Regions from separate parts of the Actinomyces lilanjuaniae genome, predicted to be linked through region 1. Evidence: riboswitches for the same ligand, from Rfam matches in the RefSeq annotation. Region 1 holds a riboswitch; the other holds the start of a gene.

Region 1 (3,400 bases):
GTTGTGATCGCTGCTTGCCGGCAGGCCTCACCCCTGTACCAGGGGGTCGCACACGGACGCGACCTCGGTGGCGGTGGAGCCCAGAAGGCTATGCGTCTCCAGGAAACCCAGCATCTGTGCCACGCTCTGGCTGGACAGCGCCCCTACCGGCGTGTCCGTCCCAGGACGGATCAGCTCTGCGGTGGCGACGGCGACCTCGCGAGCCTCAGCGGCACGCGAGGGGTCAGCCAGGTCGGGCACATAGTCCCTGGCCGCGGACACGGCGCCGTCAGGGTCGTCGACGAAGGCCTCCATGCCCGCCACCGAGGCACTGACCAGCCGGGCTAGCTCGTCCCTGCGCTCGTCAAGGACTGCGCCGGTGGTCACCACGGAAGCCCCGACAAGGGGGACCTCCTCAGCGACGGCTACCGTACGCACCGGTGTGCCTGCCTGGGGGATCTGGACGGCGTCGTTGTTGGAGAAGCCGATGATGGCGTCCACCCGGCCACCCACCAGGGCGGCCTGCTGGGTGTAACCGATCTCCGTGATGGTGAGGTCGTCCTCACTGAGGCCGGCAGCGTCCAGGGCAACCTGGAGGGCGTACCAGCTCTCCCCGAATCGTCCCGGTATGCCGATGCTCCTGCCCTCAAGGTCGGCAGGCGTGGAGACAGGTGAGTCCTGCGCCACGATGATGCAGGCAGGATGCACCTGGTAGAACCCGCCGACCACCACCAGGTCCGAGCCGTTGGAGGCGGCGACGACGGCCTCGTCGGCACCCGCGACAACCACCTGCTCGCTGCCTGCGGCAAGCGCGTCGAAGAGCCCCTCGCTGGCACCGTGGTGACGCAGGCTCACACCGGGGTCGTAGTGGCCCTCCGCCAGCGCCATGTAGAAGGGGGCGAACTGGATACTGGGCGTGTAGGTCAGTCCGATCACGAGGCCTCCCTCTCCGGCCGAGGCCGTAGCGCCTGTGCCGGACCGGCTGGTCGTGCCGTCGGCGCAGGCGGCCAGAGCCACCGCTGCGGGCAGAAGACCTGCAGTGCCGACTAGGCGACGACGGGTCGTAGGGTGACCGATGATGTCAAGGGTCGTGTCGGGGGTCATGCTGTCTCCTCCGGGTAGGTAGGGGCGTGCAGGCGTGCCTGCGCGCTGGCTCGTGGGCGGGCGGGTTGCTGCCAGCCTCCGCCCCGTCACGTGGCACGGCGACCGCGCAGGGCACTGACGGTGCGGCTGCGCCGCTCCAGCTCGTAGAGGATCCAGTGAATTGCCGAGGCCAGGCCGCACAGCAGGACAATCGTGGCGAACAGCCCCGTGGTGTCCACCGCGTCGCGCTGGGAGGACAGCGCCATTCCCAGTCCCTGACCGCCCATGACCATCTCGCCGACCACGGCACCGGTCACCGACAGGGTGAACCCCGTGCGGGCACCTGACAGCACGGCTGGCAGCGCCATGGGCAGCTCGATGTAGACCACCATGGACAGCCCGTGGGCGCCGTCGAGCCGAGCCGCGTCAACCACGTCGGCGTCAAGGCCCCGCAGCCCCAGCAGGACGCTGACGGTAATAGGGAAGAAGACCATGAAGGCGCACAGGAGCACCACGGGTAGCGTCCCGTACCCCACCCACAGCACGAGCAGGGGTGCCAGCGCCACGACAGGAACAGCCTGGCTGGCCGCCACGTAGGGCAGGAGCGCCCGGGAGAACAGGCTCCAGTGGTGGAGTCCCCAGGCTAGCGGCAGCGCGCAGGCCGACGCGGCCAGGCATCCCAGCACAGCCTCGCGCAGCGTGACCCAGGCGTAGCCCAGGAGCCCGGCCTCACGCACGGACAGCCACAGGCGCTGCGCCACCTCAGACGGGCCGGGCAGGAGCATCTGGGGCACCACGCCGCAGGCTGTCGTGACGTACCAGGCCACAAGGATCACAAGGCCCAGGAGCAGGCTGGGCCACGGACCACGGGAGGACGGGCGTGCGTACCCTCCCCCGGGCTGAGGAGGCTCCACTGGCTCCGTATGACGTGCTGACGTCCTCGGCACTGCCGACAGCGTGGTCAGGGTGGCCACCGCTTCCTCCCTCCTGGATCGTCCGGGGGGCGGGTGCTCCCCGGCAGGCGCGTCCGGGAGGGAGTGTTCCAGGGAGGCTGGCCCGTCCCCAGGGGCTCGCGAGGCAGCCCTGCTGCCGTGCGTAGAGACCACCGTGGGGCGGCTACTGCCTGCGCCTCGTGCCTCCTCCCATCCGGACTCTCACCGTCGGTACCGGAGTTCCACCGGTTCAGCCAGGAGCCGGTCTGCTCGGACCAGCTCCTGGGTCGCGGACTGTTACCGCCGGCTCGGACTTTCACCGACCCCGGAGCACGTGCTCCCAGGGAGAGTAGCCGACCGGGCGCGTCAGGACAAGTGAGAAGCGCTCACCCGCGAGCTGCGGCGACCGCCTTGTCGAACTCGGCCTCCACCGAGGGCTCAGGCGTTCCTGCCTGCGACACGGCCCAGGCCACCACCAGGTTCCCGACAAATCCCGGGAGGATCTCGTAGAGGTCGAAGATGCCACCGGGACCTCCCGCCAGGTTGCCCCACACCCCGACGAGGACCGCACCCGTGACCATGCCGACCAGGGCTCCCCAGGAGGTCAGGCGCTTCCAGTACAGGCACAGCAGGACAGTCGGGCCGAAGGAGGCTCCGAAGCCCGCCCAGGCGAAAGCAACCAGGGACAGGATCGTGTCGCTAGGGGTCCACGCCATGAGTGCGGCTACGACGGCGACACCCAGGACAGAGACACGTGAGGCGATGACCAGGTGCGAGGCGGAGGGCTGTGACGTGCGCACGGTGCGGTAGAGGTCCTCGATGAGCGCTGAGGAGGTCACCAGGAGCTGGGAGGAGATCGTGGACATGATCGCGGCGAGGATGGCAGCCAGCATGAACCCAGCAACTAGGGGGTGGAAGAGCAGCTGGCCCAGGGTGATGAAGACTGCCTCCGGGTTGGCCAGTTGCTGGGTGTCGTGCTGGTAGACAGCCACCCCCACGACAGCGGTTCCGATAGCCCCAAGGACGGCGAACAGCATCCAGCTGATGCCGATAACACCACCGCGCAGCGCCTCCCGGGCAGAGCGGATCGCCATGAAGCGCACGATGATGTGGGGCTGGCCGAAGTAGCCCAGGCCCCAGGCCAGAGCCGAGACCACGCCGAGGACGGAGACGCTCGGGCCCACCAGGGTCCAGTAGCTGGGATCAGCCTCGCGCACCGCGTCAAGGACCGCGCTCGGGCCGCCGACGTGGACGACGCCTACCACAGGCACGGCGATGAGCGCCGAGACCATCATGAGCCCCTGGACCAGGTCCGTCCACGACACGGCCAGGAAGCCGCCCACCAGGGTGTACATCACCGTGATAGCCGCGACCAGCGTCATACCCAGGCGGTAGTCCATGCCGAA
Region 2 (3,400 bases), 940 kb from region 1:
GTCATGTTTCCACCGACGTCGTGGCAGGGTGTGCTTTTGTGCAGAGGATGCTTTTTACGCGCAATGTCGGGGTCGACAGAGAAATGTTTCGCGGAGGTGTCAACGGGAAATGTGCCCTGAAGAACAGGTGCAGGCAGAAACGGTGTGCACTGTGTTGGCCCTCACCTCGCCCAGGTTAGCGCTCCATGCTCTCCCGCCCTACCATGAGGGCCGCTCACGGGCTCGGGTTCCCGTGAGCGGCCCTGAGTCTTTCGTGAGACATTTCGACGACAGAAAGAGTTGCCTGATGACCGCTAGTACTGCCGCCGGCTCCGGTCTCATTGAGTCGGTCGCGCGCCGATTCGTCTCCCTGGAGCGCCTGTCCCTGACGCTGCTGCGTATCGGCGTCGTTATCGTCTTCGTGTGGATCGGCGGCCTGAAGTGGTTCCGCTACGAGGCTGACGGAATCATTCCCTTTATCGCCAACTCCCCCTTCATGCGCTGGATGATCGGTGACCCTGACGGCTACAAGCCGCACATGAACGCCGAGGGCGTCCTTAACGAGGCCAACCGGGCCTGGCACGAGGCCAACTCAACCTACCCGGTCTCAATTTTCATCGGTGTCACGATTGTCGCCATCGGCCTGCTTGTCGCGGCGCACTGGATCCGGCCGGAGCTAGGTATGCTCGGTGCGCTCGGTGTCATCGGGTTCTCTGTCATCACCTTGTCCTTCATTATCACCACTCCGGAGACCTGGGTGTCGGCCCCTGCTGAGGGCCTGGCGGACTCCGACCTCGGGTTCCCCTATCTGTCGGGACGGGGGCGGCTGGTGATCAAGGACTGCATCCAGATGGGCGCCGGCTTCGTTCTTCTCGTCGAGTCCGCGCGCGCGACCCTGAGGCGGCGCGGCGTCCAGGACAGCCAGGCCTCTGAGCAGGAGTCGGCCGCTGCCTGACCTGGGTCGTGGGCGGTCCCTGAGCCGCCGCACCTGTCTGGCGGTGGGCTGGCTGACGTGCGCGGGCCGGGAGGAGCGTGTCTTCTCCCTGCCCGCGCCGGTGCGCTGCGCCTGCTGACCGGGTTGCCGTCTTCGGAGAGGTCTTCCAGACGCCTAGTCTCCGTCAGCATCCTCAACGTGGCATATATTACATTGGTGGCGTTGGGGTTCGTGCCATACTAGGGCCGTCATGTTCCGGGGACGGCGCAATTCCGTACCGGCGGTCATAGTCCGCGACCCGACGTGGAGTAGTCACGTCGGCCGATCTGGTGAGATTCCAGAACCGACAGTCACAGTCTGGATGGGAGGAGCATGGTGGGGTCGGACTGTGCCTCCTGGCGCCAGGTGGTGCTGACAGGTGGTCCTGAGTGGGCGTGCCTGGAGGGGATGCCTGACGTAGTGCCAGCTGGCACCGGTGCCAGGCGCGTACGGCCCCGTTGTGTCCTCCCGTTTCCGCGGACCAGTCACGGCGGTAAGGGAGATCATGGACGTAGCGACGACCTCGTCCTCCTCACAGGCTGCGTGGACTCCTGCTGAGGAGGAGGCCATGCGGGCCGCCCTGGACGCCGCCCGTACCGGTCAGCGCGGTGCGAACCCCCTGGTCGGGGCAGCCGTCCTTGCCGAGGGCCGTGTGGCGGCCCTGGGGTGGCACCGCGGCGCCGGAGCGCCCCATGCCGAGGTGGAGGCGCTGGCCCAGGCCCGTCGGGCGGGTAACGATCTCAGTCGTGCCACTGTCGTCGTCACTCTTGAGCCCTGCCACCACCACGGCCGTACCGGGCCGTGCACGCAGGCCATCCTGGAGGCGGGGGTGCGCCGGGTCGTCTACGCCACCGAGGACCCCACTCCACGGGCCCGTGGAGGTGCCCAGGCCCTGCGCCGCTGCGGGCTCAGTGTCGTGAGCGGGCTGCTCGCCCGGGAGGCGGCCAGCCTTAACCACCGGTGGCTGCGCGCGGTGGCGCAGGACCGCCCGTTCGTCACGGCCAAGGTTGCCCAGAGCCTTGACGGGCGTACGGCGGCGGTCGACGCCACCTCCCAGTGGATCACGGGCGTCCAGGCCCGCGCCCACGCCCACCAGCTGCGCGCCCGCTGCGACGCCGTCCTGGTGGGGACCGGCACGCTGCTGGCCGACGATCCTCGACTAAGCGCCAGGGACCCCCAGGGGCGTGACCTGCCGGACCAGCCGCTGAGAGTCGTCATGGGTACCACCGAGGTGCCTCCTGGTGCCGCCCTGCGCTCAGGCCGGTGGTGCCACCTGAGGACCCGCGACCCTCATGAGGCCCTCGCCCAGCTGGCCGGGCAGGGGGTGCGCCACCTGCTGGTGGAGGGTGGTGCCCGCGTGACCACGGCCTTCCTCGCTCAGGACCTGGTTGACTCCCTCGTCGTCTACCAGGCGCCGCTGCTCCTGGGTGCGGGCGCGGCCTCGGTGGCAGACATCGGCGTCACCACACTGACCCAGGCGCGGAGGCTGGAGCTTGACCGCGAGCCCGTGAGGCTCGGAGAGGACGTGCTCCTGGAGCTCTCCCCGGTCGAGCGGGTCCCGCCTGCCCCCGCTGTCCCGTCCGTGCCCGCCTAGGCGCTTCTTCAGCGTGCCAGGTCGAGCCTCTGTGCAGGCGCGTGCTGTAGGAGGGGGCGGGCTGGGCGGTGTGCGGCCCGCAGCGTGCGAGCCGAGATCAACGAGCCAAGCAAGGAGCCTAAGGAGGGAGAGCCTCGTGTTCACAGGAATCGTGACGGGCCAGGGGACTGTCCTGGACCTCGTCCCCGACCACACGGCGGGGGTGACTCGTCTTGTCATCGACACCCACGGGCTAGCGTCCGACCTGGAGACCGGGGGGTCCCTGGCCGTCAACGGCGCGTGCCTGACCGCCCTGGCCGACACCGGCCAGACGTCAGCCACCGGCCGTGCCGACGTCTTTCGCGCCGACCTGATGGAGGAGACCCTGGTGCGTACCACCCTGGGGGCACTGCGTCCCGGCGACGTCGTCAACCTGGAGCGGTGCCTGCCTGCCGGGGCACGTCTTGACGGGCACGTGGTCCAGGGGCACGTCGACGCCACGGGGGCGGTGGCGGAGATCGCCCCGCAGGGGGCGTGGACGCGGCTGCGGGTGAGCATGCCTGCCCGGATTGAGGACCAGGTGGCGGAGAAGGGAGCCGTCGCCGTTGACGGTGTGTCTCTGACGGTGACTGCTGTCAGCCCTGCGGGTGCCCAGCAACCATGGTTCGAGGTCGGCCTCGTGCCGGCGACCTTGGAGGCCACCAGGCTGGGCGGGCTCCAGAGCGGTGACCGTGTCAACATCGAGACCGATGTCCTGGCCAAGTACCTTCAGCGGATGCTTCAGGTGCAGGGGGTGCAGCGGTGAGCGAGGAGCGTAGCCGGGACCACGGCGGGGAGCACAGTAAGCGGCAGGACCTCGGTGACGTGGAGGGCGA

The links. Region 1 has a riboswitch for FMN ahead of D5R93_RS06555 (ABC transporter permease). Riboswitches for the same ligand answer to the same signal wherever they lie in the genome.
Region 2: another riboswitch for FMN. It lies ahead of ribD (bifunctional diaminohydroxyphosphoribosylaminopyrimidine deaminase/5-amino-6-(5-phosphoribosylamino)uracil reductase RibD); the one in region 1 lies ahead of D5R93_RS06555 (ABC transporter permease).

The regions. Positions count from the first base shown of each region.
Region 1 is NZ_CP032514.1:1,530,243-1,533,642, reverse strand. It holds gene hisG (ATP phosphoribosyltransferase) at 1-7, shown strand, start outside; gene D5R93_RS06560 (ABC transporter substrate-binding protein) at 28-1,083, opposite strand; gene D5R93_RS06555 (ABC transporter permease) at 1,170-1,898, opposite strand; FMN riboswitch at 2,192-2,331, opposite strand; gene putP (sodium/proline symporter PutP) at 2,381-3,400, opposite strand, start outside.
Region 2 is NZ_CP032514.1:2,473,609-2,477,008, reverse strand. It holds gene D5R93_RS10635 (DUF417 family protein) at 287-934, shown strand; FMN riboswitch at 1,161-1,290, shown strand; gene ribD (bifunctional diaminohydroxyphosphoribosylaminopyrimidine deaminase/5-amino-6-(5-phosphoribosylamino)uracil reductase RibD) at 1,458-2,546, shown strand; gene D5R93_RS10625 (riboflavin synthase) at 2,683-3,330, shown strand; gene ribA (GTP cyclohydrolase II) at 3,327-3,400, shown strand, end outside.